Regions from separate parts of the Robertmurraya sp. FSL R5-0851 genome, predicted to be linked through region 2. Evidence: a T-box and tRNA genes for the amino acid it is inferred to sense, from the RefSeq annotation. Region 2 holds a T-box; the other regions hold tRNA genes.

Region 1 (10,094 bases), 2.1 Mb from region 2:
CTCGATGGCAATCTTATTCGAACCGGTGGGAGCAACAATTCTTGCATATTATCTTTTATCAGAAAAAGTTTTATTTACTCAGATATTAGGGGGAAGCATTGTTATCGTGGGGATCTCCTTGTTTTTATTAGATGAGAGAAGTGGAAAACAGAAGAAAGCAAAAAAAAGATGCATTAAAAGACATCGTATAAAGTTAAAAGGAGAACCTTTGATATGAAGGTTCTCCTTTTTTTAGAGGGTGTAAGTAAATCCAGAAAAAATAAATGCTGAGACGAGTGTGAAGATAAATGTACCACCGTATACTTTACCTTCGCTATTTGCGATTCGAATTCCCTCCCAGTAAGCATAGTAAAATAAGAAGATGGCCATAACAAGTGAAAGGTATAAGGAGAATGATTCTAATAGCATATGTTGCTCCTTTCTATTATTTTATATCGTATATATATGCTAGTGAACCCAATCTATTACTCCTATTAAGAGATTCTACTTTTAAAAGGAAAAACTTTTTTAAAATTATATTGAAATTGGATATTATTCGTGATATATTATTCCTTGTCCTCACGAGGAAGCAACGATTTGAAAAAATAAAAGTAAAAAAGTTGTTGACTCCAAAATGGGCGATGTGATATATTAAGGAAGTCGCTTTTGAGCGGTAACCTAACGAATTGTTCTTTGAAAACTAAACAAATCATACGTCAACAAAAATGATTAGTGTTGAAAAATACACTAGCCAACGTTTTAACTTTAAGAGCTAATCTTACTCTTTATTGGAGAGTTTGATCCTGGCTCAGGACGAACGCTGGCGGCGTGCCTAATACATGCAAGTCGAGCGGATCTTTGGGAGCTTGCTCCCAAAGATTAGCGGCGGACGGGTGAGTAACACGTGGGCAACCTGCCTATGAGACTGGGATAACTCCGGGAAACCGGGGCTAATACCGGATAATTCTTTTCTACACATGTAGAAAAGCTGAAAGATGGTTTCGGCTATCACTCATAGATGGGCCCGCGGCGCATTAGCTAGTTGGTGAGGTAACGGCTCACCAAGGCGACGATGCGTAGCCGACCTGAGAGGGTGATCGGCCACACTGGGACTGAGACACGGCCCAGACTCCTACGGGAGGCAGCAGTAGGGAATCTTCCGCAATGGACGAAAGTCTGACGGAGCAACGCCGCGTGAGTGATGAAGGTTTTCGGATCGTAAAACTCTGTTGTTAGGGAAGAACAAGTACCGGAGTAACTGCCGGTACCTTGACGGTACCTAACCAGAAAGCCACGGCTAACTACGTGCCAGCAGCCGCGGTAATACGTAGGTGGCAAGCGTTGTCCGGAATTATTGGGCGTAAAGCGCGCGCAGGTGGTCTCTTAAGTCTGATGTGAAAGCCCCCGGCTCAACCGGGGAGGGTCATTGGAAACTGGGAGACTTGAGTGCAGGAGAGAAGAGTGGAATTCCACGTGTAGCGGTGAAATGCGTAGAGATGTGGAGGAACACCAGTGGCGAAGGCGACTCTTTGGCCTGTAACTGACACTGAGGCGCGAAAGCGTGGGGAGCAAACAGGATTAGATACCCTGGTAGTCCACGCCGTAAACGATGAGTGCTAAGTGTTAGAGGGTTTCCGCCCTTTAGTGCTGCAGCAAACGCATTAAGCACTCCGCCTGGGGAGTACGGCCGCAAGGCTGAAACTCAAAGGAATTGACGGGGGCCCGCACAAGCGGTGGAGCATGTGGTTTAATTCGAAGCAACGCGAAGAACCTTACCAGGTCTTGACATCCTTTTGCCTTCCCTAGAGATAGGGCGTTCCCCTTCGGGGGACAAAAGTGACAGGTGGTGCATGGTTGTCGTCAGCTCGTGTCGTGAGATGTTGGGTTAAGTCCCGCAACGAGCGCAACCCTTGATCTTAGTTGCCAGCATTTAGTTGGGCACTCTAAGGTGACTGCCGGTGACAAACCGGAGGAAGGTGGGGATGACGTCAAATCATCATGCCCCTTATGACCTGGGCTACACACGTGCTACAATGGGTGGTACAAAGGGCAGCAAAGCGGCGACGCCAGAGCCAATCCCATAAAACCACTCTCAGTTCGGATTGTAGGCTGCAACTCGCCTACATGAAGCTGGAATCGCTAGTAATCGCGGATCAGCATGCCGCGGTGAATACGTTCCCGGGCCTTGTACACACCGCCCGTCACACCACGAGAGTTTGTAACACCCGAAGTCGGTGGGGTAACCGTAAGGAGCCAGCCGCCTAAGGTGGGACAGATGATTGGGGTGAAGTCGTAACAAGGTAGCCGTATCGGAAGGTGCGGCTGGATCACCTCCTTTCTAAGGAAAATTGAGGCTTATGACCTTCGGTCAAAGCTAACAACCGTTGATGATATGATTTGTTTAGTTTTGAGAGAGCAATCTCTCTATGATAATCGTTCTTTGAAAACTAGATAATGATAAATGAAGAAAACCAAGAAATACCGAGTAATCGCCATTTTAGTTTTCTCTCTATATTATATAGAGAAACTTTTTAACTGTAGGTTAAGTTAGAAAGGGCGCACGGTGGATGCCTTGGCACTAGGAGCCGATGAAGGACGGTACTAACACCGATATGCTTCGGGGAGCTGTAAGTAAGCTTTGATCCGGAGATTTCCGAATGGGGAAACCCTCTATCCGTAATGGGATAGAATCTTTACCTGAATACATAGGGTATTGAAGGCAGACCCGGGGAACTGAAACATCTAAGTACCCGGAGGAATAGAAAGCAAACGCGATTCCCTGAGTAGCGGCGAGCGAAACGGGATTAGCCCAAACCAAGAGGCTTGCCTCTTGGGGTTGTAGGACACTCTATACGGAGTTACAAAGGAATGAAGTAGACGAATCGATCTGGAAAGGTCAGTCATAGAAGGTAACAACCCTGTAGTTGAAACTTCGTTCCCTCTTGAGTGGATCCTGAGTACGGCGGAACACGTGAAATTCCGTCGGAAGCAGGGAGGACCATCTCCCAAGGCTAAATACTACCTAGTGACCGATAGTGAACCAGTACCGTGAGGGAAAGGTGAAAAGCACCCCGGAAGGGGAGTGAAAGAGATCCTGAAACCGTGTGCCTACAAGTAGTTAGAGCTCGTTAACGAGTGATAGCGTGCCTTTTGTAGAATGAACCGGCGAGTTACGATTACATGCGAGGTTAAGTTGATAAGACGGAGCCGTAGCGAAAGCGAGTCTGAATAGGGCGCTTTAGTATGTGGTCGTAGACCCGAAACCAGGTGATCTACCCATGTCCAGGGTGAAGTCCAGGTAACACTGGATGGAGGCCCGAACCCACGCACGTTGAAAAGTGCGGGGATGAGGTGTGGGTAGCGGAGAAATTCCAATCGAACTTGGAGATAGCTGGTTCTCTCCGAAATAGCTTTAGGGCTAGCCTCATGTAGTAAGAGTCTTGGAGGTAGAGCACTGTTTGGACTAGGGGCCCTCATCGGGTTACCGAATTCAGACAAACTCCGAATGCCAAAGACTTATCCATGGGAGTCAGACTGCGAGTGATAAGATCCGTAGTCGAAAGGGAAACAGCCCAGACCACCAGCTAAGGTCCCAAAGTATACGTTAAGTGGCAAAGGATGTGGAGTTGCTTAGACAACCAGGATGTTGGCTTAGAAGCAGCCACCATTTAAAGAGTGCGTAATAGCTCACTGGTCGAGTGACTCCGCGCCGAAAATGTAACGGGGCTAAACGTATCACCGAAGCTGTGGATTGGCGTCACACGATGTCAGTGGTAGGAGAGCGTTCTAAGGGCGTTGAAGCTAGACCGGAAGGACTGGTGGAGCGCTTAGAAGTGAGAATGCCGGTATGAGTAGCGAAAGATGGGTGAGAATCCCATCCACCGAATGCCTAAGGTTTCCTGAGGAAGGCTCGTCCGCTCAGGGTTAGTCGGGACCTAAGCCGAGGCCGAAAGGCGTAGGCGATGGACAACAGGTTGATATTCCTGTACCACCAAATTACCGTTTGAGTGATGGGGGGACGCAGGAGGATAGGGTAAGCGCGCTGTTGGATATGCGCGTCCAAGCAGTTAGGCTGATCACGAGGCAAATCCCGTGATCAAAAGGCTGAGCTGTGATGGCGAGGGAAATATAGTACCGAAGTTCCTGATTCCACACTGCCAAGAAAAGCCTCTAGCGAGGTAACAGGTGCCCGTACCGCAAACCGACACAGGTAGGCGAGGAGAGAATCCTAAGGTGAGCGAGAGAACTCTCGTTAAGGAACTCGGCAAAATGACCCCGTAACTTCGGGAGAAGGGGTGCTCTTCAGGGTGAATAGCCCAGAAGAGCCGCAGTGAATAGGCCCAGGCGACTGTTTAGCAAAAACACAGGTCTCTGCGAAGCCGCAAGGCGAAGTATAGGGGCTGACGCCTGCCCGGTGCTGGAAGGTTAAGAGGAGGGGTTAGCGCAAGCGAAGCTCTGAATCGAAGCCCCAGTAAACGGCGGCCGTAACTATAACGGTCCTAAGGTAGCGAAATTCCTTGTCGGGTAAGTTCCGACCCGCACGAAAGGCGTAACGATCTGGGCACTGTCTCAACGAGAGACTCGGTGAAATTATAGTACCTGTGAAGATGCAGGTTACCCGCGACAGGACGGAAAGACCCCGTGGAGCTTTACTGTAGCCTGATATTGAATTTTGGTACAGCTTGTACAGGATAGGTAGGAGCCTGAGAAGCCGGAGCGCTAGCTTCGGTGGAGGCGTCGGTGGGATACTACTCTGGCTGTATTGAAATTCTAACCCTCACCCCTGATCGGGGTGGGAGACAGTGTCAGGTGGGCAGTTTGACTGGGGCGGTCGCCTCCTAAAAAGTAACGGAGGCGCCCAAAGGTTCCCTCAGAATGGTTGGAAATCATTCGTAGAGTGTAAAGGCACAAGGGAGCTTGACTGCGAGACCTACAAGTCGAGCAGGGACGAAAGTCGGGCTTAGTGATCCGGTGGTTCCGCATGGAAGGGCCATCGCTCAACGGATAAAAGCTACCCCGGGGATAACAGGCTTATCTCCCCCAAGAGTCCACATCGACGGGGAGGTTTGGCACCTCGATGTCGGCTCATCGCATCCTGGGGCTGTAGTCGGTCCCAAGGGTTGGGCTGTTCGCCCATTAAAGCGGTACGCGAGCTGGGTTCAGAACGTCGTGAGACAGTTCGGTCCCTATCCGTCGTGGGCGTAGGAAATTTGAGAGGAGCTGTCCTTAGTACGAGAGGACCGGGATGGACGCACCGCTGGTGTACCAGTTGTCTTGCCAAAGGCATCGCTGGGTAGCTATGTGCGGAAGGGATAAGTGCTGAAAGCATCTAAGCATGAAGCCCCCCTCAAGATGAGATTTCCCATAGCGCAAGCTAGTAAGATCCCTGAAAGATGATCAGGTTGATAGGTCAGAGGTGGAAGCGCGGCGACGTGTGGAGCTGACTGATACTAATCGATCGAGGACTTAACCAAGAAAAGCGGAAGCGCCTTGAACAGACGCGACAAGCATAAGACGAATCACGCAAGAAGGCCTGCCTTCTGGAGGGATTTGGCTTATGACCTCGAGCGGCTAGGCGCTGTAGCTGGACAATGATGAAACGTATTTCTTTCTTCTTCATTCATTATCTAGTTTTGAGAGAATGGTTAAAAATTTCTCTTGAAAAATTGTGAAAAACTATTATAATAAATAGTGTCGCATAAATAGTCTGGTGGCGATAGCGAAAAGGTCACACCCGTTCCCATACCGAACACGGAAGTTAAGCTTTTCAGCGCCGATGGTAGTTGAGGGTTTCCCTCTGTGAGAGTAGGACGTCGCCAGGCGTTAATGGAGGATTAGCTCAGCTGGGAGAGCACCTGCCTTACAAGCAGGGGGTCGGCGGTTCGATCCCGTCATCCTCCACCAACACTTTTTTCACGTAGTGAAAAATAGTCATCCTTTAAAAATTCACATAGTGAAAATTTTAATATTTCTCGCCGGCGTAGCTCAATTGGTAGAGCAACTGACTTGTAATCAGTAGGTTGGGGGTTCAAGTCCTCTCACCGGCACCATTTAGTACGAGCCATTAGCTCAGTCGGTAGAGCATCTGACTTTTAATCAGAGGGTCGAAGGTTCGAGTCCTTCATGGCTCACCATTTATTATTAAGTAACATAACTTTCCTTTATGCGGGTGTGGCGGAATTGGCAGACGCACTAGACTTAGGATCTAGCGCCGCAAGGCGTGGGGGTTCGACTCCCTTCACCCGCACCAAAGTTTTTCTCTAGCAAAACAACTTATTATTTGCGGAAGTAGTTCAGTGGTAGAATACAACCTTGCCAAGGTTGGGGTCGCGGGTTCAAATCCCGTCTTCCGCTCCAAGAACTTCTTTTGCCGGGGTGGCGGAACTGGCAGACGCACAGGACTTAAAATCCTGCGGTAGGTGACTACCGTACCGGTTCGATTCCGGTCCTCGGCACCAAAGCTTTTTGCAAAGCAAAATAGGTTTCAATATTACGAAGTAAAATATCCAATGCTTTTTACGAAGCAAAATAGCGATCTTTATCAATTTGATTGAAAAATATGCGCCCGTAGCTCAATTGGATAGAGCGTCTGACTACGGATCAGAAGGTTATGGGTTCGACTCCTTTCGGGCGCGCCATATTAGATTTAAACGGGGAGTAGCTCAGCTTGGTAGAGCACTTGGTTTGGGACCAAGGGGTCGCAGGTTCGAATCCTGTCTTCCCGACCATCTAACTTTATTATGGGGCCTTAGCTCAGCTGGGAGAGCGCCTGCCTTGCACGCAGGAGGTCAGCGGTTCGATCCCGCTAGGCTCCACTTAGATTTTTTCACGAAACGTAGTGTAGTGAAAAAATCTTCATTAAATTAAATTTGGCGGTGTAGCTCAGCTGGCTAGAGCGTACGGTTCATACCCGTGAGGTCGGGGGTTCGATCCCCTCCGCCGCTACCAAAATTACTAAATTAGTTATCCTTGGACCTTTAGCTCAGCTGGTTAGAGCAGACGGCTCATAACCGTCCGGTCGTAGGTTCGAGTCCTACAAGGTCCACCATTTACGATATTTGGAGGTATACCCAAGTCCGGCTGAAGGGATCGGTCTTGAAAACCGACAGGCGGGTCAAACCGCGCGGGGGTTCGAATCCCTCTACCTCCTCCATATAATTTAATATCGTCGCGGGGTGGAGCAGTCTGGTAGCTCGTCGGGCTCATAACCCGAAGGTCGCAGGTTCAAATCCTGTCCCCGCAATTAAAAAGTTATTTTCAAGGAAACTTGAAAAAACTCTGGTCCCGTGGTGTAGCGGTTAACATGCCTGCCTGTCACGCAGGAGATCGCCGGTTCGATCCCGGTCGGGACCGCCATTAAATAATTCAAAGTTGGCTCAGTAGCTCAGTCGGTAGAGCACGATGAATAAGCTACAAAGCAAAACAGCCAGCGTACCGATTGAAAATCGGGACGAAGGACGAAACATAACTTTATCTAGGGTATTATCTTAAGTATGGCTCAGTAGCTCAGTTGGTAGAGCAAAGGACTGAAAATCCTTGTGTCGGCGGTTCGATTCCGTCCTGAGCCACCATTTATTTTCAATATAATTATGGCGATTGTGGCGAAGTGGTTAACGCACCGGATTGTGGTTCCGGCATTCGTGGGTTCAATTCCCATCAGTCGCCCCATAATATTTTTGCGGGTGTAGTTTAATGGTAAAACCTCAGCCTTCCAAGCTGATGTCGTGAGTTCGATTCTCATCACCCGCTCCATTTAAGGGCCTATAGCTCAGCTGGTTAGAGCGCACGCCTGATAAGCGTGAGGTCGATGGTTCGAGTCCATTTAGGCCCACCAGAACTTTTTGCACTACCTAAAAAACTTACCAATATTCCACAGTAGCTCAGTTGGTAGAGCATTCGGCTGTTAACCGAACGGTCACAGGTTCGAGTCCTGTCTGTGGAGCCATATGGGGAAGTACTCAAGAGGCTGAAGAGGCGCCCCTGCTAAGGGTGTAGGTCGGGTAACCGGCGCGAGGGTTCAAATCCCTCCTTCTCCGCCATATGGCCCCTTGGTCAAGCGGTTAAGACACCGCCCTTTCACGGCGGTAACACGGGTTCGAATCCCGTAGGGGTCATAAAAAACATTGAACATTTGTTCAATGTTTTTTTCTATTTGGTAAGTTCTTCACTAGTTAATGATATCAGAAGTAATTAACTAACCATATTAAAGAATACCTCTTTGCGTCTTTTTCCAGGTGCAAGGGTATCTGTTCTTAACTCTTCTACTAACCCTCTATTGATGACAATTTACTATCAATAGAGGGTTTATTTATCTCTTCTATTAAATGTCCTCTAACCAATTGTTAAGGTTTCCAATTTTCGACAAATGAATGAAAACCCTTTCATTTTTCAGCATAAAAATGACCTTTTCACACAAAGAAATCCTCTTAAATATATTATTCTACACTAGTGTTGCATGAATAATATTTAAATTTTCAGTTTAATTATTTTCCTTATTTGGAGCCAAAAAAGGAAATACCCATACAAAGGTGGCTCTATCCATTTGGAAATTATTTTACAATTAGACTGAGGTGACACCGACAGTTTGGCTGATTAAGGAACAGCCTTTCCTTCTATTTTTCGAATCCAGATCGTAGCCGGCTTCCACAATGCTGCCTTTAAATATCGGCTAATCTGCAGAATTTTCCTCTTGCTGTCCGTCTCGATCTGCGCGAGAACATTGAGACAATAGACGATTAACGCGATGAACACCTGATTCTGTATCGCCCACTCGCTTTGGCCGTAGAACTTTTTGATGTTTAAGTGCTGCTTGATCCATTTGAAAAAAAGTTCAATGGCCCAGCGGGCCTTGTACATCTCTGAAATTTCTTCTGCGCTCAAATCAAAACGGTTTGTGATGAGGTGAAGCAGATTCCCTTTTGAATCAGCCACTTTTAGAAGACGGAAGTAATTCTCTGTACGGTTTTGTGTGCTTCCGAGCAACACCATTTGATCAGACAAAACAGATGAATCATCAGGTAATGGAAAATCACTGACTTCTCGGATCACAGCGTTTTTGCGTAGTCTAGAGAGAAAAAAGTATCCATCATCCGTCATACGGTCAAAGCGCTCGTAGTCCAGATATCCTCTGTCAAACACATACATGCATTCTTTGTCATCGACCAGAACCTCCAACTGACCTCGGTCATGTTCACTGGCTTTGGTGATGACGGCTTTTTCCGGATAGGAAGATCCCTTTTCCATGAAGACAAGACGAAGATGTAACTTTACGCCTGCTTTAGTTTTCCGAAATTTTGCCCACCGATGATTCGTCAAATTAAGTGGCAATGTACTCGAATCAATGATTTTCAAAGGCATAACCAGTTTTGTATAGTGGGTTTTGGCGTGAATCCGCCCCACTAAATCGAGGAAAAGAAGTTGAAACAGATCTGGATTTAAGCTGTTTAACCGTCGAGATAACTGAGAAATACTGATCGAATCTAGTTCAATTCCCTTTTGAAGCTGTTCGTCAAAAAGACAATCACCAAGAGCGTGCAGGCTCTCGACTTCAACTAGCTGCGCAAAGAGCAGCAGTTTCAGGAAGGACTCTGTCCTTAACTTTTTTGTATAATAGTCTAATTTCTTGATTTTCACCTGATCTTCAATTAATTGAAGATTCATGGCTGAAAACCATTGCCCAAATGAAGTTTTTCGTGTAATCTTGTCCATGCGTGTGTCCTTTTTAGTGGATTTGGACGGGTTACCACCTGACTTATCCATTATAAAGGACTTTTTCTTTGCACAAAATAAAATTAGTGAAGATTTTGAGTCTTTTTAATATTGAAATTAAATTAGTGCAACACTAGTGATTATTCTAAATTCAATTATTTCATAATTCAAAATACACATTTTATTCATTACAACCAAATAATTAGCATATATCTCTATATCTGCATCATAAAATTTATTATCTATTAAAAAATAATTTCTATCATTTTTTGCAGTTTGCTGCGTTAAATGGATGAATGCCGTCGAAATCATATGTCTAATAGCTAATTGTGTCGAAATGGAGAGTTAATTGTCAGAAAAATTAAAAAGGGATTTGAAAGATTGGCAAGAATTATACAGTAAAAGTA
Region 2 (10,094 bases):
ACTTCGACTATCTTATTACTGGTATAAATTATTAATCAAGCTAGGACTCAAGACAGATGAGGTCTTCTATATAGGTGGAAGTGAGGCATTGCCTCCTCCGTTATCAAAAGAAGAAGAAGAAGTGTTGCTTCAAAAACTTCCGAGTGGGGATAAAGCAGCGAGGTCCATCCTTATTGAGAGAAATTTACGACTTGTTGTTTATATAGCTAGAAAGTTTGAAAATACAGGAATTAATATTGAAGATTTAATTAGTATCGGAACGATCGGTTTAATAAAGGCAGTTAACACGTTTAATCCTGAAAAGAAAATAAAGCTTGCTACATACGCATCAAGATGTATTGAAAATGAAATACTCATGTACTTACGGAGAAATAATAAAATTCGCTCAGAAGTTTCCTTTGATGAACCATTGAATATTGATTGGGACGGTAACGAGTTGTTATTGTCAGATGTATTAGGAACAGAAGAAGATATTATTACAAAAGACCTGGAAGCAAATGTTGATAAAAAGCTTTTATTAAAAGCATTACATCAGCTGAATGACCGTGAAAAACAAATCATGGAGTTGCGTTTTGGATTAGGTACGGGAGAAGAAAAAACCCAGAAAGACGTTGCTGATATGCTTGGTATATCACAATCGTATATTTCAAGACTGGAAAAAAGGATTATTAAAAGACTGAAGAAAGAGTTTAATAAAATGGTTTAGTTCGTTTCTTTGAAGAAAGAAAAATTTTTTAGAATAAAATAATATGTGTAATACCTTGTCCTAAAGACATTTATAGGAAATTCTTAGTATGCATGTCCATTTTGGATGTGCATATTTTTCCTTCTCGGGGAGATACTGTTTTTTGTACAACAGCTCCTGTGAGGAGGGAAAAGAATTGACTCGTAATAAAGTTGAAATTTGCGGTGTTGATACATCTAAGTTACCTGTTTTGAAAAATGAAGAAATGCGTTTACTATTTAAAGAAATGCAAGCCGGGGATATAACAGCCCGAGAAAAGCTCGTGAATGGAAACTTACGCCTTGTGTTAAGTGTCATTCAGCGATTTAACAATCGTGGTGAGTTTGTTGATGACCTGTTTCAGGTAGGGTGCATCGGGTTGATGAAATCAATTGATAATTTTGACCTAGGTCAAAACGTGAAATTCTCTACTTATGCTGTTCCGATGATAATCGGAGAAATCCGACGATACTTAAGAGATAACAACCCGATTCGAGTATCCCGTTCTTTAAGGGATATTGCTTACAAGGCATTACAAGTTCGAGAAAAACTAATGAGTGAGACGTCAAAGGAGCCAACTGCTGAAGAAATTGCAAAAGTACTAGATGTTTCTCATGAAGAAATTGTTTTTGCTTTAGATGCCATTCAAGATCCCGTTTCGTTATTTGAACCTATCTATAATGACGGAGGAGATCCTATTTATGTGATGGATCAATTAAGCGATGAACGTAACAAGGATATTCAATGGATTGAAGAAATTGCTTTAAAAGAAGGAATGAGACGACTCAACGATAGAGAAAAGCTCATCCTAAGAAAGCGATTCTTCCAAGGAAAAACTCAAATGGAAGTAGCTGAAGAGATAGGAATCTCACAAGCCCAAGTGTCCAGACTAGAAAAAGCTGCGATTAAACAAATGAATAAGAACATACAAACATAAACTACCGACTAATCTCGGTAGTTTTTTTTGTATAAAACAATCATGAATACTCCTCCCATCTTCATATATTTAATTATCGAATAGTCGGGAGTGAAATATGATGGTGAAAATTTCAGAATTTCAAATTAAAGATGTGGTCAATGTTGCAGATGGAAAAAAGTTAGGGAATATTAGTGATATAGAAATAAATCTATCAAACGGAAAAATTGAGGCCATTATTGTAAGTGGTAACGGACGGATGTTAGGCTTCTTTGGTAAAGAAGAGGAGATCATTATTTCTTGGAGAAACATACTTAAAATTGGTGAGGATGTTATTTTAGTTCGTTACAGAGGGGTTAATGAAGGACAATATGATGAAGCAGAAGCCAAGTAAGCCTGAATTCACTGGGAGTATACTGCGAATTATGGTAAACTATAGAAAAATCAACAAACAATTGAGGTTTATATAATGGAACCATTTATTCTAAAAGAAACGTCTCATTTCATCATAAAAGAGTGGACAGATCGTTTCAACGGACTTGTTGCGGGTTTTACTACGAAAAACGGAGGCCATAGCAAGAACTCTTTTTCAACGTTGAATACTGGATTTCACGTTGGAGATCAGGAACAGGACGTTTGCTTAAATCGAAAAGTCTTATCAAAAAGTACTGGTATCCCTTTATCTAATTGGGTAGGTGCCGAGCAGACGCATGATGTACATGTGAAAAAAGTCTCGGTACATGATCGTGGACTTGGTTCAAATTCATACGCGAATGCGCTCAGGGATACCGATGCTTTCTTTACCTATGATAAAAATCTGCTTTTAACATTATGCTTTGCTGACTGTGTTCCGCTCTATTTTATTGCTCCAAAATACGAAGCAATTGCGATTGCTCATGCGGGGTGGAAAGGGACAGTTGGAGGGATCGCGAAAAGTGTGATAACAGTATTTAAGGACGAAAATATTCCTGTTTCGGAAATTTTTGCAGTAATTGGCCCTTCCATTTGCGAAAAATGTTATATTGTAGATGATAAAGTCATTTCATATGTGGAAAATTTAGTGGAAGATGTCGAAAAAAAAACATATAATCGAATCAAAGAAAACCAATACCACTTAGACTTAAAGAAGTTAAATAAACAAATTCTCATCAAAGCAGGTATGATTGAATCAAATATTCAGGTAACTGATTTATGTACGAGTTGTGATTCCGATTATTTTTTCTCCCACCGAAGAGACAAGGGGAAAACGGGTCGGATGATGAGTTTTATTGGTTGGAAGGAGGAGCAATCGAGAGAATGAAAGTAAGTGAAAATCTACGTGTGCTCCAGGAAAAGGTAAAAGAAGCGAGTCAAAGGAGCAATCGAGATCCAGAAGAAATAAAAATCATAGCTGTAACGAAATATGTAACAACAGAAAGAGCATCAGAGGCATTAGAATGTGGGGTAACACATCTTGGTGAAAATCGTGATGAAGGCCTTCTTGAAAAGTGGAGCACTATAGGGGACAAGCCTACCTGGCATTTTATCGGAACTCTACAAACAAGAAAGGTAAAAAATATCATAGATAAAGTGGATTATATTCACTCATTAGATCGTGTATCCTTGGCAAAGGAAATTAATGCAAGAGCTGGTGATAGAACGATTTCTTGTTTTGTTCAGGTGAATGCGTCTGGTGAAGAATCAAAGCATGGATTAACTCCAGAAATGGTGGTACCATTTATAAAGGAATTAGAAAAATACCCTAAAATAAGGGTAGAAGGGCTAATGACGATGGCGCCTTTTACTGAGGACGATACGATCATTAGACAAAGCTTTCAATCGTTAAAAAATCTTCAACTTGAAATTCAACATATGGATTTACCATATGCTCCATGTATGGAGCTTTCAATGGGAATGTCTAATGATTTTGAGATTGCCATTGAAGAAGGATCTACGATGATACGAATCGGCACCGCATTGGTGGGCGAATAGTGTGGGAGGTGTAATGAATGAGTATTAAATCAAAATTTAAAACATTTTTTTTCCTAGATGATGAATATGAGAATGAAGAAGAGGAGTACGAGGCTCCAGCAACAAAGACACAAAGACAACCACAGCAACAGCAACAAAGTGTGTCTCCTAAACAGAATGTGGTAAGCTTACAGAGTGTTCAAAAATCTTCAAAGGTTGTTTTAATTGAACCAAGAGTGTATGCAGAAGCTCAGGAAATTGCAGATCAATTAAAAAATCGTCGAGCAGTTGTTGTGAATTTACACAGAATTGAACGGGACCAAGCGAAACGGATTGTTGATTTTTTAAGTGGTACTGTGTATGCCATCGGTGGAGATATTCAAAAGATTGGTGCAGAAATTTTCTTATGTACACCTGACAATGTGGAGGTATCAGGCAATATCTCACAGCTAATGCAAGAAACAGAATACGAAGATACGAGGTGGTAATACGTAAATGGATTTACTTCTATCAATATTAATTCGAGTGATTGATATCTATTCTTGGGCATTGATTATTTATATTCTTATGTCTTGGTTTCCTAATGCAAGGGAAACTGCTATCGGTCAATTTTTAACAAGAATTTGTGAACCTTATTTAGAGCCGTTCCGAAGAATTATTCCTCCGATCGGTGGAATGATTGATATTTCTCCGATTGTTGGTATTTTTGTATTAAAATTGGCATCAACAGGCTTGTATACGCTATTTGGTTGGTTTTAGCTAAAAGGGGCATAAATGCCCCTTTTTTGCACTTTCATATCTTTATATTGGATTGGAGATTGAATTAATATGGATTTGCATCAGCACTTCCGACGTGAAGAGCATAGTTTTGTCGATCAAGTAATGAGTTGGAAGGAGCAGGTGGAAAGTAATTACGCTCCAAAACTGACTGATTTTCTTGACCCGAGAGAGCAGAAGATTGTCGAGATGATTATAGGAGCGAATTCGGAGGTAAAGGTTCAATTTTTTGGAGGAGCAGAGTTGGTGGAAAGAAAGAGAGCCTTCATTTATCCAGATTATTATTCTGTAGAGAAAGAGGATTTCCAAATTTCCTTATATGAACTGGTTTACCCAAATAAGTTTGTATCAATTGAGCATCGACAAATTTTAGGTAGCATGATGTCACTAGGACTAAAAAGAGGGAAATTTGGAGACATCCTTATGGAAGGGGAAATCATTCAACTCTTTGTCGCCAATGAAGTTAGCGATTATATTTCGATGCAACTTGAGTCGGTAGGACGTTCGAAAGTAAGTTTAAAAGAGCGTCGTCTCGAAGAAGCCATTCAAATGAAGGAACAATGGAATGAGTTCACAACAACCGTTTCTTCCCTAAGGTTAGACACTATGGTAGCTGCTGCTCATAATATCTCTCGTCAGAAATCTCAAACATTAATAGCAGGTGGAGTAGTAAAAGTGAATTGGATGACCATTGAAAATCCCTCTTTTGAATGTAAAGAAGACGATGTCTTATCTGTACGAGGATACGGAAGAGCAAAACTATCTTCCATTGATGGGAAAACAAAGAAAGATAAATGGCGAATTGTTGTAGAAAAACATCAATAATTTATAAAAAAATTGCAGGAATTTAAAAGTACTTGTCGAATATCTGTTACAATGAATAGTATATACTATTAAGCAATTGGAGGTGGCTTATAATGCCATTAACACCGTTAGACATACATAACAAGGAATTTACAAAAGGATTCCGTGGTTACGATGAAGATGAAGTAAATGAGTTCCTTGACCAAGTCATTAAGGACTATGAATTGATTATTCGAGAAAAGAAAGAACTTGATGAACGATTAAAGGATATGAATGAGCGTTTAACTCATTTTTCGAATATTGAAGAAACCTTAAATAAATCCATCGTTGTAGCTCAAGAAGCAGCTGAAGAGCTAAAGCGAAATGCTCAAAAAGAAGCTAAGCTAATTATCAGAGAAGCAGAGAAAAATGCGGATCGCATCGTAAATGAGTCCCTTTCTAAAGCTCGTAAAATAGCTCTAGAAATTGAGGATCTGAAAAAGCAATCCAAAGTGTTTAGAACTCGTTTTAAAATGCTTATTGAAGCACAGCTGGATATGCTGAATAACGATGATTGGGATCATCTATTACAATACGAGCTTGATTCAGCAGAATTAAAATCTGCAAATTTAAAAGAAGAAGATTCATTGGCTTGACGAAAAGCAGTTTCTTCGAATATAATTTTTTAACAAGTAAAAATTGCAAGTTGCGATGACAGGGATAGTAGAATTTATCAATGCTTTTTCTAGCGAGTTAACAGTTGGTGAGAGGTTAACAAAAGCGATAAGTTTGAATATCACCCTTGAGTACCAAGCTGAACGACCAGAAGGAATAGTAAGCTTTGGCGTTTAAATTCACGTTACGAATTTTTGAGCGGATAGGTTATTTGCCTATCTACTAGGGTGGTACCGCGGGAATATAAGCCTTCTCGTCCCTTTTTGGGATGAGAGGGCTTTTTTGTATTTACTTTTACTAAAACGGGTAACAATGAAGCTAGAAGAGGAAGATTTAGGAGGAAGTTTACAAATGGATTATAAAGATACGTTATTGATGCCTCAGACGGAATTCCCGATGCGAGGGAATTTGCCAAAGCGTGAACCAGATATTCAAGAAAAATGGAACCAAATGGATATTTATTCTAGAGTTCAAGATCGTACGAAGGATCGTCCGATGTTTGTTCTTCACGATGGGCCACCGTACGCAAACGGAGATATACACATGGGGCATGCATTAAATAAAATCCTTAAGGACTTTATTGTGCGTTATAAGTCAATGAGTGGATACAACGCACCATATGTACCCGGTTGGGATACACACGGGCTGCCAATCGAGCAAGCTTTAACAAATAAAGGTGTTAAGCGTAAGGAACTTACAGTTGCAGAGTTTCGTAAGCTTTGTGAAGAGTATGCTTTAGGTCAAATTGATTCCCAACGTACTCAATTTAAGCGTTTAGGTGTTCGTGGAGATTGGGAGAATCCTTATATCACTCTTGATCCAGCATATGAAGCACAGCAAATCAAGGTTTTCGGAGAAATGGCAAAGAAAGGCTATATTTATAAAGGTTTGAAGCCTGTATACTGGTCACCTTCTAGTGAATCGGCTCTAGCAGAAGCTGAAATTGAGTATCAGGACAAAAAGTCAGCTTCTATTTATGTTGGTTTCCCTGTCCAAGACGGTAAGGGTGTACTTGATACGGATACGGAGATTGTTATTTGGACAACAACTCCATGGACCATTCCAGCTAATCTTGGAATTTCTGTTCATCCAACTTTAAATTATGTTGTTGCTCAGGTGAATAATAAAAAGTACCTTGTGGCTGAAGAGCTTTTAGAAGCAGTAACAAACGAAATTGGTTGGGAAGAAGTAACGGTAGTAAAGACGGTGAAAGGCCAAGAGCTAGAACATATTTTAGCGAAGCATCCGTTATATGAACGCACATCTTTAGTCATGCTTGGCGAACATGTCACAACAGACGCAGGTACGGGGTGTGTTCATACGGCTCCAGGACACGGGGAAGACGATTTCTACGTAGGTCAAAAATACGGTTTAGACGTTCTTTGTCCGGTTGATGATAAAGGAGTTATGACGAAGGAAGCCGTTGGTTTCGAAGGACTTTTCTATGATACAGCCAATAAGCCGATTACGGAAAAGCTTCAAGAAGTGGGCGCTTTATTAAAACTAACATTTATTACTCACTCATACCCGCATGACTGGAGAACGAAGAAGCCTGTTATTTTCCGTGCAACAGCTCAGTGGTTCGCATCTATCAAAGATTTCCGTGAAGACTTGTTGGAGGCTGTTAAGGAAACGAAGTGGGTTCCTGCTTGGGGAGAGACTCGTCTATTCAATATGGTACGTGACCGTGGAGATTGGTGTATTTCTCGTCAACGTGTATGGGGTGTTCCAATTCCTGTATTTTATGGGGAAGACGGCGAACCAATTATCACGGATGAAACCATTGAACATGTATCCGGGTTATTCCGTGAAAATGGGTCAAATGTTTGGTTTGAAAGAGAAGCTAAAGATCTGTTACCTGAAGGCTTTACACATCCATCAAGCCCGAATGGTAAATTTACAAAAGAAACGGATATTATGGACGTTTGGTTTGATTCTGGTTCTTCTCACCAAGCGGTTCTTGAAGAGAGAAGCGATTTACAAAGACCAGCGGATCTATATCTCGAAGGTTCTGACCAATACCGTGGATGGTTTAACTCTTCATTATCTACAGGGGTAGCTGTAACAGGTAAGGCTCCGTATAAGGGAGTACTAAGCCATGGTTTCGCTCTTGATGGTGAAGGTAGAAAGATGAGTAAATCAATTGGGAATGTTGTTGTTCCTGCTAAGGTAATGGATCAGCTAGGTGCAGATATTTTACGCTTATGGGTAGCATCTGTGGATTATCAATCAGATGTTCGTGTGTCTGACGCTATCTTAAAGCAAGTAGCTGAAGTATACCGTAAGATCCGTAACACATACCGATTCTTATTAGGAAATTTAGCAGACTTTAATCCTGCTACTGATAAAGTAGAGTTTGATAAGCTTCGTGAAGTAGATCAGTTCATGCTGGTGAAGCTAAACAAGCTAATTAAATCTGTGACAAAGTCTTATGAAGAATATGAATTTGCGAGCATTTACCATGCGATCAATAACTTCTGTACGCTAGACTTAAGTGCATTCTACCTTGACTTTGCAAAGGACGTTCTATATATTGAGGCAAAGAATCACTATGAGCGCCGTGCCATCCAAACGGTTTTATATGAAAGCTTATTAGCATTAACAAAATTATCAGCTCCGATTCTTTCTCATACAGCTGATGAGGTATGGGCATACATTCCTAATGTGGAGGAAGATAGCGTTCAATTAACTGATATGCCTTCACATGTTGACCTTCCTAATGCCAAGCAGCTTGAAGAAAAATGGACGAAATTTATGAAGGTTCGTGATGATGTCCTAAAAGCTTTAGAAGAAGCACGTAATGCAAAGGTAATCGGGAAGTCATTAACAGCAAAAATTAGCTTGTATCCGACTAGTGAAACAAAGGAACTTTTACAATCAGTTAAAGAAAATCTTCAACAATTGTTTATCGTGTCTGGTTTTGAATTAGCTGGAGATATCGATTCTGCGCCTGCAGAAGCTGTAAAGCTTGAAACAGCTGCAATTGTCGTATCAAAAGCTGAAGGTGAAACTTGTGAACGTTGCTGGACGGTAACAACAGAAGTTGGCAAAGTAGAGGATCATCCAACCCTTTGTCCACGTTGTGCGGATGTAGTAAAAGAAAACTACAGCCATCTTGTATAAATAATGGAAGAACTCTCTGGATTTCCGGGGAGTTTTTTCTTTGTTACGGGAATATGTATGAGTAATTATTCCACTTTCGTTAATGATTGTTTTCGTTGTTAAATGTTGTTCGTGTCGAATCGTGTCCATCGCGATATACTAACGGAAAACATCTGAAAACGGAGGTAGAATAAAATGGAAGCATTTGAACAAAAGCTCTATTTGGAACTCCGGAAATCGCGTACTGAATTAATGATGCAATTATCAAATTCGAAAGGATCTCCCTTAGTAAAACCACTTATTGAGGAAGAATTAAGAGACATTAATAGTGCCATTGAAAAATTGGAGAATGGTACGTTTGGCAGATGCGAAATATCAGGTGAATTATTACCTCATGAACTACTTCAAATGGTTCCAACCTTAAAAACGGTGGAGGACTGTGGGAAGCTTGAACATTATTTATGTAAGCCGCTTTTTTAATCAGAAGCGTTTACTGTCGTTTTTATAGAGAATGTGCTAAAATGCAAAGGGAATATTAAGAAAAGGTTTGGAGGTTTCCTTTGTGTTTTATTACATAATCGCATTAATTGTCATTATTCTTGATCAATGGACCAAATGGTTAGTTGTGAAAAGAATGGAGCTTGGAGAAAGCATAACCGTTATTGAAAACTGGTTTTATATTACCTCCCACCGCAACAGAGGCGCTGCTTGGGGTATTTTACAAGGACAAATGTGGTTTTTTTACTTAATTACTGTGATTGTGATTATCGGGATTGTATATTATATTCAAAAGGCAGCAAAGGGTAAAATGCTTCTTGGAGTGGCTCTCGGATTAATGCTAGGAGGGGCAATTGGTAACTTCTATGATCGAGTAGTACATAAAGAAGTGGTTGACTTTATTCATACGTATATTTTTAACTATAATTTCCCTATCTTTAATATTGCTGATTCAGCCTTAGTTATTGGAGTAGGTTTATTAATGATACAAATGTGGCAAGAAGAGCGACAATCTAAGGAGATAGCAAATGGAAAAAGTAATACAAACAATTAATGAAGAGCATAAAGGTGAAAGACTAGATAAGGTTCTTTCAAGTGTTAATAATGAATGGTCGAGGTCTCAAGTCCAGCTATGGATGCAAGAGGGCAATGTTGTTGTTAACGGTCAAA
Region 3 (10,094 bases), 2.6 Mb from region 2:
AAGTTACTTCTAAACCGGCTTTTTCCACTTCAATGGCTTCAAGAATGTATTCTTTCAAAATAGGTTCTAGTTCAATTATTTCTTGAAGATGAGTGAATCGAATCTGGCGTGCCGCCTGTACATTCTCGGTTTGTTGGACAAGAATTCCATGGGGATCCTTTAATAAGGCACCTTTGTGAAACAGAAGTGCACAATATTCTTTAAATCCATGGATTAATACGACATTTTTCTTCTCAAACGTGTAACAAGGATGCATCCATTTATATTCTTCGGTCAGATCACAGTCAAGAACAATATGTCTTAACCTCTCAGATTCTTCCCTCCATTTTTTAGCTTGACTTAAATAATCATCAACCTTAGGATTCAGTTTACCAATTGCCATGTTGTTTCCTCCCTATAAAAGTTACTTCACAAAGGAAGATTTAGTTGCCATGACACACCAAATCGATCATTTAGCCACCCAAACCTTTGACTAAAACCATAGTCACCAATTGGCATAAGTGCTTGTCCGCCCTCGATCAGTTTCTGATAAACGTTGTTAATTTCTTCTTCAGTATCACATGTAACAAAAATTGAGAAGGATGGAGTAAATGTAAACTGATGCTTTAAATTACTATCTATACACATAAATTCTTGCCCTTTTAAAGAAAAAGTGGCCTGCATTACCGTTCCTTCATCTCCAGATTCATTAGCTCCATAGCGAACCATACTTGTAATTTCTGAATCCTCAATAATAGATATGTAATAATTCATTGCTTCTTCTGCTTTGCCATCTTGAAACATTAAGAATGGTGTAACTTTTCCCACTACGATCAGCTCCTTAAGTTAGTAGGGCTACCTTATCTATTTATTACATTCCTATAATTACAATATAAAAAAAGAGAGGAAATTTCACTAGTGTGAGTGATTTATTTTTCTATCCCTTCCAAATCAGTATGAACGGCAAAAAAGGATGATACCCGAAAGATATCATCACATGGTGTTCACTACAATATTATTCTTGAAAGGTTTGAGTGACCTTCACTTGGGTCCCAGGATAATAGTGTCCAATAATTTCTTTGTAGGTTTTCCCCTCTTCAGCCATTTCGTTTGCCCCCCATTGACTCATACCAACTCCATGCCCATGGCCTTTGCCACTTACTTTATAAGAAGTTGGATTGATTTCAAATGAACTTATTAAATAACTTCTAAAATGACCTCCACCTATCATTGGACGTATTTTTTTTAATTCAACATGATCCAACGAAACTCTTTCGAATAAAATGGTTCCATCAATCAACCTTCTCATAAATTCAATTTGGATCGAGCCAATCATCGACCTTTGTGATTCATTTTTAACTTTATCGATTGCAAAAAAAGGAATACTTAAAATTTTTATGTCACCTTCATAACCATTTCGATTAAGCCATTTTTTAATAGAGTCGCTGATTTTACCATCTTTCTCCTTTAGCTCGTTCCAGTCCTTCGATTGAATTTCATCCAGATCTATTTGTGTTTTTTGTAATGTAAAATCCCAGGGTTGAATGGGATCAAAAGGATCTGGTTTAATTGGAAAATAGGGGCTTGGATTGCCGCCCCATACATTTTTATTACTCTCTGTGATTCCACCATTACTTGCAGAATAAAAAGCGCTTATGGGCTTATTTTGAAATGTAATAATTTCTCCTTTTGTATCAATTACAGCCCTCTTTGTATTACTAAATTCATTGTATCCTCCGTAAACTTGATATTGGATGGTGTCGTCGAGTTGGGGATTCTTATGGGTGATTGTATACGTGCGAGCAGCTAACGTTTGTGCCTTTAAAGCCTCGATATTCCAATCAGGAAACACTTCGAATGGAACAACACCCTTTAAGTAATCCTCTAATAGGATTTGATTAACGGGTCTAATATTATTTTCTTCCATACCAAACGCTACCGCTCCCATATAAGGTCTTCCATCAATGTATATTAGGTGCTCTTCATCATAAGTATCAGGATATAAAATGAGCGGGCTATCTATTTCCGTTTTTGACTTACCGCATGTAAGAAACATTTTGCCACCTTTAAACGAAAGTGTATATTCATCCCCTTCATTTAACATCAATGCTGGATCTAACGTTGAATAAGCACCTTTTATGTAAAATGCTAATTTAGAGGTATCTCCAATATAATTTCGTAATCTCACAGAGATCATCTCTTCCGCTTGCACTTCAGTTGTGAAAGCGAGTAAAACGAATATGAAAATCGATAGGATGAAAGTTTTCATAACCATATTATTTATTATGTTTTTACTGATTATTCCTGAAGCTTTATTCCAACTCTTATAATTCTGTTTGATTAACGTTAAGTTCAATCAAATTACCATCTGGGTCAGCACAGAAAATTTGTGCAAATCCACTTTTTCCGTAGGGTTTTTCAAGAATTTCCACTTCATTTTGTTTTAACCATGTAAGCGCATCATAATAGTTCTCTACTCTCAGAGCAAAGTGACCTTCTCTGCTGGATAAGCTTTTATCCTGACGAATCGTCTGTGAAGAAGGATCAACGATCAAGTGGAGTTGCTGTCCCTCTATTTCATACCAGGCACCTGAAAAATCAAAATCTGGACGTGGTATTTCATTTAAACATAATACATTCCCATAGAAATCTTTTGCTCTTTCCAAATCTGTAACTGTAAGACTTACGTGATGGAGACTTTTGTATTTAATCAAAATGTACACTCCTTTTATTCTTCTCTTATTTGTATCTTACTCAAAAAACCTCCTATGTGGAAGTGGCCTCCCACCCTCTACTCTTCAAGTTTATATCTGAAAAGCCCAAGGGTTAACATTTTCTTAAAAGATAAAAAAACACAACAAAAAAACGCTTGATAGCGTTTTTGTTGTGTTTTTATTTTTTACGCGCCTTAGAGGATTCGAACCTCTGACCGTACGCTTAGAAGGCGTATGCTCTATCCAGCTGAGCTAAAGGCGCATCTATATAGTGGCGGAGAAGGAGGGATTTGAACCCTCGCGCCGGTTACCCGACCTACACCCTTAGCAGGGGCGCCTCTTCAGCCTCTTGAGTACTTCCCCATAGACATAAAAATGGCTCCGCAGGTAGGACTCGAACCTACGACCGATCGGTTAACAGCCGATTGCTCTACCACTGAGCTACTGCGGAACATTGAAGAATTATTTTAATAGGGTAAAAAATCTGGTGGGCCTAAATGGACTCGAACCATCGACCTCACGCTTATCAGGCGTGCGCTCTAACCAGCTGAGCTATAGGCCCCTATTTGGAGCGGGTGATGAGAATCGAACTCACGACATCAGCTTGGAAGGCTGAGGTTTTACCATTAAACTACACCCGCAAATATAAAATTGGAGGCAACACCCGGATTTGAACCGGGGATAAAGGTTTTGCAGACCTCTGCCTTACCACTTGGCTATGCTGCCATAACTGGGCTAGCTGGATTCGAACCAACGCATGACGGAGTCAAAGTCCGTTGCCTTACCGCTTGGCTATAGCCCAATGAAAAAATTTATAAATAATGGGGCGACTGATGGGAATCGAACCCACGAATGTCGGAACCACAATCCGATGCGTTAACCACTTCGCCACAACCGCCATAATGGTGGAGGGGGACGGATTCGAACCGCCGAACCCAAGGGAGCGGATTTACAGTCCGCCGCGTTTAGCCACTTCGCTACCCCTCCATATAAAAATGATAAGAACATTAATAAGAATGGTGGCTCAGGACGGAATCGAACCGCCGACACAAGGATTTTCAGTCCTTTGCTCTACCGACTGAGCTACTGAGCCACATTTATTATAGTACCCTAGATAATGAGGCACTTAAAATGGCGGTCCCGACCGGGATCGAACCGGCGATCTCCTGCGTGACAGGCAGGCATGTTAACCGCTACACCACGGGACCAGAAATTTTTCAAATTTATTTGAAAAATTTAGATTGCGGGGACAGGATTTGAACCTGCGACCTTCGGGTTATGAGCCCGACGAGCTACCAGACTGCTCCACCCCGCGATAATATTATAAGAAAAAGCTGTATTGCATTTAAAAAATGGAGGAGGTAGAGGGATTCGAACCCCCGCGCGGTTTGACCCGCCTGTCGGTTTTCAAGACCGATCCCTTCAGCCGGACTTGGGTATACCTCCGTATCTTTGGTAGCGGCGGAGGGGATCGAACCCCCGACCTCACGGGTATGAACCGTACGCTCTAGCCAGCTGAGCTACACCGCCAAAGTAATTCATTGAATTTTTAAAACACATGTTCTGGAATTAATGAAGATTATTTTCACTACACTACGTTCCGTGAAAAAATCTAAGTGGAGCCTAGCGGGATCGAACCGCTGACCTCCTGCGTGCAAGGCAGGCGCTCTCCCAGCTGAGCTAAGGCCCCATAATAAAGTTAGATGGTCGGGAAGACAGGATTCGAACCTGCGACCCCTTGGTCCCAAACCAAGTGCTCTACCAAGCTGAGCTACTCCCCGATTAAAACTAATATGGCGCGCCCGAAAGGAGTCGAACCCATAACCTTCTGATCCGTAGTCAGACGCTCTATCCAATTGAGCTACGGGCGCATTATTTTTCACTTTGATATCAAAGTGATAAGGATAACTATTTTGCTTTGCAAAAAGCTTTGGTGCCGAGGACCGGAATCGAACCGGTACGGTAGTCACCTACCGCAGGATTTTAAGTCCTGTGCGTCTGCCAGTTCCGCCACCCCGGCAAAAGAAATTCTTGGAGCGGAAGACGGGATTCGAACCCGCGACCCCAACCTTGGCAAGGTTGTATTCTACCACTGAACTACTTCCGCAATGCGAAAATTGTATAAAACATTGGTGCGGGTGAAGGGAGTCGAACCCCCACGCCTTGCGGCGCTAGATCCTAAGTCTAGTGCGTCTGCCAATTCCGCCACACCCGCGTAATGATAATTAATGAAAAGTTATTTTGCTGAAGCAAAAAAATTTGGTGAGCCATGAAGGACTCGAACCTTCGACCCTCTGATTAAAAGTCAGATGCTCTACCGACTGAGCTAATGGCTCGGTATAAAGTGGTGCCGGTGAGAGGACTTGAACCCCCAACCTACTGATTACAAGTCAGTTGCTCTACCAATTGAGCTACGCCGGCTTATTAAGAAGACTATATTTCACTTTCGTGACTTTGGGATGAATATTTTTCACTTCGTGACTTAAGGATGAATATTTTTCACTTCGTGAAAAAATTCTTAATGGAGGATGACGGGATCGAACCGCCGACCCCCTGCTTGTAAGGCAGGTGCTCTCCCAGCTGAGCTAATCCTCCGAAATAGAAAGTTATTTTCACTTCATGAAAAAACTTGGTTATTTTTACTTCGTAAAAAAACTTGGTGACCCCTACGGGATTCGAACCCGTGTTACCGCCGTGAAAGGGCGGTGTCTTAACCGCTTGACCAAGGGGCCTAAATTATATATTTTAGACAAAAATAATAGTCCCAATAGGGACAAGCCTGGCGACGTCCTACTCTCACAGACGGAAACCCTCAACTACCATTGGCGCTGAAAAGCTTAACTTCCGTGTTCGGTATGGGAACGGGTGTGACCTTTTCGCTATCGCCACCAGACTATAAAGTTTGAAGGTTGTTCCTTCAAAACTAGATAAAGAGTCAAAGTCAAAAGAATGAGTATCATCTAAATTTGGTTAAGTCCTCGATCGATTAGTATCAGTCAGCTCCACACGTCGCCGCGCTTCCACCTCTGACCTATCAACCTGATCATCTTTCAGGGATCTTACTAGCTTGCGCTATGGGAAATCTCATCTTGAGGGGGGCTTCATGCTTAGATGCTTTCAGCACTTATCCCTTCCGCACATAGCTACCCAGCGATGCCTTTGGCAAGACAACTGGTACACCAGCGGTGCGTCCATCCCGGTCCTCTCGTACTAAGGACAGCTCCTCTCAAATTTCCTACGCCCACGACGGATAGGGACCGAACTGTCTCACGACGTTCTGAACCCAGCTCGCGTACCGCTTTAATGGGCGAACAGCCCAACCCTTGGGACCGACTACAGCCCCAGGATGCGATGAGCCGACATCGAGGTGCCAAACCTCCCCGTCGATGTGGACTCTTGGGGGAGATAAGCCTGTTATCCCCGGGGTAGCTTTTATCCGTTGAGCGATGGCCCTTCCATGCGGAACCACCGGATCACTAAGCCCGACTTTCGTCCCTGCTCGACTTGTAGGTCTCGCAGTCAAGCTCCCTTGTGCCTTTACACTCTACGAATGATTTCCAACCATTCTGAGGGAACCTTTGGGCGCCTCCGTTACTTTTTAGGAGGCGACCGCCCCAGTCAAACTGCCCACCTGACACTGTCTCCCACCCCGATTTAGGGGTGAGGGTTAGAATTTCAATACAGCCAGAGTAGTATCCCACCGACGCCTCCACCGAAGCTAGCGCTCCGGCTTCTCAGGCTCCTACCTATCCTGTACAAGCTGTACCAAAATTCAATATCAGGCTACAGTAAAGCTCCACGGGGTCTTTCCGTCCTGTCGCGGGTAACCTGCATCTTCACAGGTACTATAATTTCACCGAGTCTCTCGTTGAGACAGTGCCCAGATCGTTACGCCTTTCGTGCGGGTCGGAACTTACCCGACAAGGAATTTCGCTACCTTAGGACCGTTATAGTTACGGCCGCCGTTTACTGGGGCTTCGATTCAGAGCTTCGCTTTTAAGGCTAACCCCTCCTCTTAACCTTCCAGCACCGGGCAGGCGTCAGCCCCTATACTTCGCCTTGCGGCTTCGCAGAGACCTGTGTTTTTGCTAAACAGTCGCCTGGGCCTATTCACTGCGGCTCTTCTGGGCTATTCACCCTGAAGAGCACCCCTTCTCCCGAAGTTACGGGGTCATTTTGCCGAGTTCCTTAACGAGAGTTCTCTCGCTCACCTTAGGATTCTCTCCTCGCCTACCTGTGTCGGTTTGCGGTACGGGCACCTGTTACCTCGCTAGAGGCTTTTCTTGGCAGTGTGGAATCAGGAACTTCGGTACTATATTTCCCTCGCCATCACAGCTCAGCCTATTGCAAGTGGGATTTGCCTCACTTGCAGCCTAACTGCTTGGACGCGCATATCCAACAGCGCGCTTACCCTATCCTCCTGCGTCCCCCCATCACTCAAACGGTAATTTGGTGGTACAGGAATATCAACCTGTTGTCCATCGCCTACGCCTTTCGGCCTCGGCTTAGGTCCCGACTAACCCTGAGCGGACGAGCCTTCCTCAGGAAACCTTAGGCATTCGGTGGATGGGATTCTCACCCATCTTTCGCTACTCATACCGGCATTCTCACTTCTAAGCGCTCCACCAGTCCTTACGGTCTAGCTTCAACGCCCTTAGAACGCTCTCCTACCACTGACATCTAAGATGTCAATCCACAGCTTCGGTGATACGTTTAGCCCCGTTACATTTTCGGCGCGGAGTCACTCGACCAGTGAGCTATTACGCACTCTTTAAATGGTGGCTGCTTCTAAGCCAACATCCTGGTTGTCTAAGCAACTCCACATCCTTTGCCACTTAACGTATACTTTGGGACCTTAGCTGGTGGTCTGGGCTGTTTCCCTTTCGACTACGGATCTTATCACTCGCAGTCTGACTCCCATGGATAAGTCTTTGGCATTCGGAGTTTGTCTGAATTCGGTAACCCGATGAGGGCCCCTAGTCCAAACAGTGCTCTACCTCCAAGACTCTTACTACATGAGGCTAGCCCTAAAGCTATTTCGGAGAGAACCAGCTATCTCCAAGTTCGATTGGAATTTCTCCGCTACCCACACCTCATCCCCGCACTTTTCAACGTGCGTGGGTTCGGGCCTCCATCCAGTGTTACCTGGACTTCACCCTGGACATGGGTAGATCACCTGGTTTCGGGTCTACGACCACATACTAAAGCGCCCTATTCAGACTCGCTTTCGCTACGGCTCCGTCTTATCAACTTAACCTCGCATGTAATCGTAACTCGCCGGTTCATTCTACAAAAGGCACGCTATCACCCGGTATTTATCCAAAGGAAAAATACACAGGGCTCTAACTACTTGTAGGCACACGGTTTCAGGATCTCTTTCACTCCCCTTCCGGGGTGCTTTTCACCTTTCCCTCACGGTACTGGTTCACTATCGGTCACTAGGTAGTATTTAGCCTTGGGAGATGGTCCTCCCTGCTTCCGACGGAATTTCACGTGTTCCGCCGTACTCAGGATCCACTCAAGAGGGAACGAAGTTTCAACTACAGGGTTGTTACCTTCTATGACTGACCTTTCCAGATCGATTCGTCTACTTCATTCCTTTGTAACTCCGTATAGAGTGTCCTACAACCCCAAGAGGCAAGCCTCTTGGTTTGGGCTAATCCCGTTTCGCTCGCCGCTACTCAGGGAATCGCGTTTGCTTTCTCTTCCTCCGGGTACTTAGATGTTTCAGTTCCCCGGGTCTGCCTTCAATACCCTATGTATTCAGGTAAAGATTCTATCCCATTACGGATAGAGGGTTTCCCCATTCGGAAATCTCCGGATCAAAGCTTACTTACAGCTCCCCGAAGCATATCGGTGTTAGTACCGTCCTTCATCGGCTCCTAGTGCCAAGGCATCCACCGTGCGCCCTTTCTAACTTAACCTATGGTTAATTTGTTTCTACTCATTTAAGAGAGAAAACCTAAAATGGCGATACTCGATTTCTTTCTTGACTTTTTTACTTTATCTAGTTTTCAAAGAACAACGTTTGATGGATGGTTATTTTTGCTTTCGCAAAAAAACCTTATTAAACCATCAAAACTGAACAAGAACAAATCGTCACGTCTGTATTATGTCTTGCTTACGCAAGCATTTTCCTTAGAAAGGAGGTGATCCAGCCGCACCTTCCGATACGGCTACCTTGTTACGACTTCACCCCAATCATCTGTCCCACCTTAGGCGGCTGGCTCTCTTGCGAGTTACCCCACCGACTTCGGGTGTTACAAACTCTCGTGGTGTGACGGGCGGTGTGTACAAGGCCCGGGAACGTATTCACCGCGGCATGCTGATCCGCGATTACTAGCGATTCCAGCTTCATGTAGGCGAGTTGCAGCCTACAATCCGAACTGAGAGTGGTTTTATGGGATTGGCTCGACCTCGCGGTTTTGCTGCCCTTTGTACCACCCATTGTAGCACGTGTGTAGCCCAGGTCATAAGGGGCATGATGATTTGACGTCATCCCCACCTTCCTCCGGTTTGTCACCGGCAGTCACCTTAGAGTGCCCAACTGAATGCTGGCAACTAAGATCAAGGGTTGCGCTCGTTGCGGGACTTAACCCAACATCTCACGACACGAGCTGACGACAACCATGCACCACCTGTCACTCTGTCCCCCGAAGGGGAACGCCCTATCTCTAGGGAAGGCAAAAGGATGTCAAGACCTGGTAAGGTTCTTCGCGTTGCTTCGAATTAAACCACATGCTCCACCGCTTGTGCGGGCCCCCGTCAATTCCTTTGAGTTTCAGCCTTGCGGCCGTACTCCCCAGGCGGAGTGCTTAATGCGTTTGCTGCAGCACTAAAGGGCGGAAACCCTCTAACACTTAGCACTCATCGTTTACGGCGTGGACTACCAGGGTATCTAATCCTGTTTGCTCCCCACGCTTTCGCGCCTCAGTGTCAGTTACAGGCCAAAGAGTCGCCTTCGCCACTGGTGTTCCTCCACATCTCTACGCATTTCACCGCTACACGTGGAATTCCACTCTTCTCTCCTGCACTCAAGTCTCCCAGTTTCCAATGACCCTCCCCGGTTGAGCCGGGGGCTTTCACATCAGACTTAAGAGACCACCTGCGCGCGCTTTACGCCCAATAATTCCGGACAACGCTTGCCACCTACGTATTACCGCGGCTGCTGGCACGTAGTTAGCCGTGGCTTTCTGGTTAGGTACCGTCAAGGTACCGGCAGTTACTCCGGTACTTGTTCTTCCCTAACAACAGAGTTTTACGATCCGAAAACCTTCATCACTCACGCGGCGTTGCTCCGTCAGACTTTCGTCCATTGCGGAAGATTCCCTACTGCTGCCTCCCGTAGGAGTCTGGGCCGTGTCTCAGTCCCAGTGTGGCCGATCACCCTCTCAGGTCGGC

The links. A T-box is a leader RNA that pairs with one kind of tRNA and senses whether it is charged. The one in region 2 lies ahead of ileS (isoleucine--tRNA ligase), so its partner is inferred to be a tRNA-Ile.
Region 1: it has a tRNA-Ile gene. The T-box ahead of ileS (isoleucine--tRNA ligase) is inferred to sense a tRNA for this amino acid. The anticodon was not compared.
Region 3: it has a tRNA-Ile gene. The T-box ahead of ileS (isoleucine--tRNA ligase) is inferred to sense a tRNA for this amino acid. The anticodon was not compared.

Annotation. Positions count from the first base shown of each region.
Region 1 is NZ_JBBOOE010000001.1:3,629,165-3,639,258, reverse strand. It holds gene MKX65_RS18755 (DMT family transporter) at 1-217, shown strand, start outside; gene MKX65_RS18750 (hypothetical protein) at 232-408, opposite strand; rRNA gene MKX65_RS18745 (16S ribosomal RNA) at 765-2,317, shown strand; rRNA gene MKX65_RS18740 (23S ribosomal RNA) at 2,520-5,453, shown strand; rRNA gene rrf (5S ribosomal RNA) at 5,686-5,801, shown strand; tRNA gene MKX65_RS18730 (tRNA-Val) at 5,808-5,883, shown strand; tRNA gene MKX65_RS18725 (tRNA-Thr) at 5,954-6,029, shown strand; tRNA gene MKX65_RS18720 (tRNA-Lys) at 6,038-6,113, shown strand; tRNA gene MKX65_RS18715 (tRNA-Leu) at 6,145-6,229, shown strand; tRNA gene MKX65_RS18710 (tRNA-Gly) at 6,262-6,336, shown strand; tRNA gene MKX65_RS18705 (tRNA-Leu) at 6,349-6,437, shown strand; tRNA gene MKX65_RS18700 (tRNA-Arg) at 6,541-6,617, shown strand; tRNA gene MKX65_RS18695 (tRNA-Pro) at 6,631-6,707, shown strand; tRNA gene MKX65_RS18690 (tRNA-Ala) at 6,722-6,794, shown strand; tRNA gene MKX65_RS18685 (tRNA-Met) at 6,851-6,927, shown strand; tRNA gene MKX65_RS18680 (tRNA-Ile) at 6,951-7,027, shown strand; tRNA gene MKX65_RS18675 (tRNA-Ser) at 7,040-7,132, shown strand; tRNA gene MKX65_RS18670 (tRNA-Met) at 7,149-7,222, shown strand; tRNA gene MKX65_RS18665 (tRNA-Asp) at 7,260-7,335, shown strand; tRNA gene MKX65_RS18660 (tRNA-Phe) at 7,475-7,550, shown strand; tRNA gene MKX65_RS18655 (tRNA-His) at 7,572-7,647, shown strand; tRNA gene MKX65_RS18650 (tRNA-Gly) at 7,658-7,731, shown strand; tRNA gene MKX65_RS18645 (tRNA-Ile) at 7,737-7,813, shown strand; tRNA gene MKX65_RS18640 (tRNA-Asn) at 7,849-7,924, shown strand; tRNA gene MKX65_RS18635 (tRNA-Ser) at 7,928-8,018, shown strand; tRNA gene MKX65_RS18630 (tRNA-Glu) at 8,022-8,093, shown strand; gene MKX65_RS18625 (IS4 family transposase) at 8,572-9,687, opposite strand.
Region 2 is NZ_JBBOOE010000001.1:1,499,485-1,509,578, forward strand. It holds gene sigE (RNA polymerase sporulation sigma factor SigE) at 1-706, shown strand, start outside; gene sigG (RNA polymerase sporulation sigma factor SigG) at 882-1,661, shown strand; gene MKX65_RS07825 (YlmC/YmxH family sporulation protein) at 1,762-2,034, shown strand; gene pgeF (peptidoglycan editing factor PgeF) at 2,110-2,940, shown strand; gene MKX65_RS07835 (YggS family pyridoxal phosphate-dependent enzyme) at 2,937-3,611, shown strand; gene MKX65_RS07840 (cell division protein SepF) at 3,629-4,078, shown strand; gene MKX65_RS07845 (YggT family protein) at 4,086-4,349, shown strand; gene MKX65_RS07850 (YlmH family RNA-binding protein) at 4,419-5,192, shown strand; gene MKX65_RS07855 (DivIVA domain-containing protein) at 5,285-5,806, shown strand; T-box leader at 5,853-6,089, shown strand; gene ileS (isoleucine--tRNA ligase) at 6,177-8,948, shown strand; gene MKX65_RS07865 (hypothetical protein) at 9,123-9,407, shown strand; gene lspA (signal peptidase II) at 9,475-9,978, shown strand; gene MKX65_RS07875 (RluA family pseudouridine synthase) at 9,953-10,094, shown strand, end outside.
Region 3 is NZ_JBBOOE010000001.1:4,105,137-4,115,230, forward strand. It holds gene MKX65_RS20985 (DUF1801 domain-containing protein) at 1-382, opposite strand, end outside; gene MKX65_RS20990 (VOC family protein) at 409-807, opposite strand; gene MKX65_RS20995 (SpoIID/LytB domain-containing protein) at 995-2,176, opposite strand; gene MKX65_RS21000 (VOC family protein) at 2,304-2,693, opposite strand; tRNA gene MKX65_RS21005 (tRNA-Arg) at 2,882-2,955, opposite strand; tRNA gene MKX65_RS21010 (tRNA-Ser) at 2,966-3,056, opposite strand; tRNA gene MKX65_RS21015 (tRNA-Asn) at 3,070-3,144, opposite strand; tRNA gene MKX65_RS21020 (tRNA-Ile) at 3,179-3,255, opposite strand; tRNA gene MKX65_RS21025 (tRNA-Gly) at 3,261-3,334, opposite strand; tRNA gene MKX65_RS21030 (tRNA-Cys) at 3,346-3,419, opposite strand; tRNA gene MKX65_RS21035 (tRNA-Gln) at 3,424-3,495, opposite strand; tRNA gene MKX65_RS21040 (tRNA-His) at 3,516-3,591, opposite strand; tRNA gene MKX65_RS21045 (tRNA-Tyr) at 3,597-3,680, opposite strand; tRNA gene MKX65_RS21050 (tRNA-Phe) at 3,711-3,786, opposite strand; tRNA gene MKX65_RS21055 (tRNA-Asp) at 3,826-3,901, opposite strand; tRNA gene MKX65_RS21060 (tRNA-Met) at 3,935-4,008, opposite strand; tRNA gene MKX65_RS21065 (tRNA-Ser) at 4,047-4,139, opposite strand; tRNA gene MKX65_RS21070 (tRNA-Met) at 4,147-4,223, opposite strand; tRNA gene MKX65_RS21075 (tRNA-Ala) at 4,311-4,383, opposite strand; tRNA gene MKX65_RS21080 (tRNA-Pro) at 4,398-4,474, opposite strand; tRNA gene MKX65_RS21085 (tRNA-Arg) at 4,488-4,564, opposite strand; tRNA gene MKX65_RS21090 (tRNA-Leu) at 4,625-4,713, opposite strand; tRNA gene MKX65_RS21095 (tRNA-Gly) at 4,726-4,800, opposite strand; tRNA gene MKX65_RS21100 (tRNA-Leu) at 4,824-4,908, opposite strand; tRNA gene MKX65_RS21105 (tRNA-Lys) at 4,954-5,029, opposite strand; tRNA gene MKX65_RS21110 (tRNA-Thr) at 5,039-5,114, opposite strand; tRNA gene MKX65_RS21115 (tRNA-Val) at 5,216-5,288, opposite strand; tRNA gene MKX65_RS21120 (tRNA-Glu) at 5,351-5,425, opposite strand; rRNA gene rrf (5S ribosomal RNA) at 5,471-5,586, opposite strand; rRNA gene MKX65_RS21130 (23S ribosomal RNA) at 5,660-8,617, opposite strand; rRNA gene MKX65_RS21135 (16S ribosomal RNA) at 8,836-10,094, opposite strand, start outside.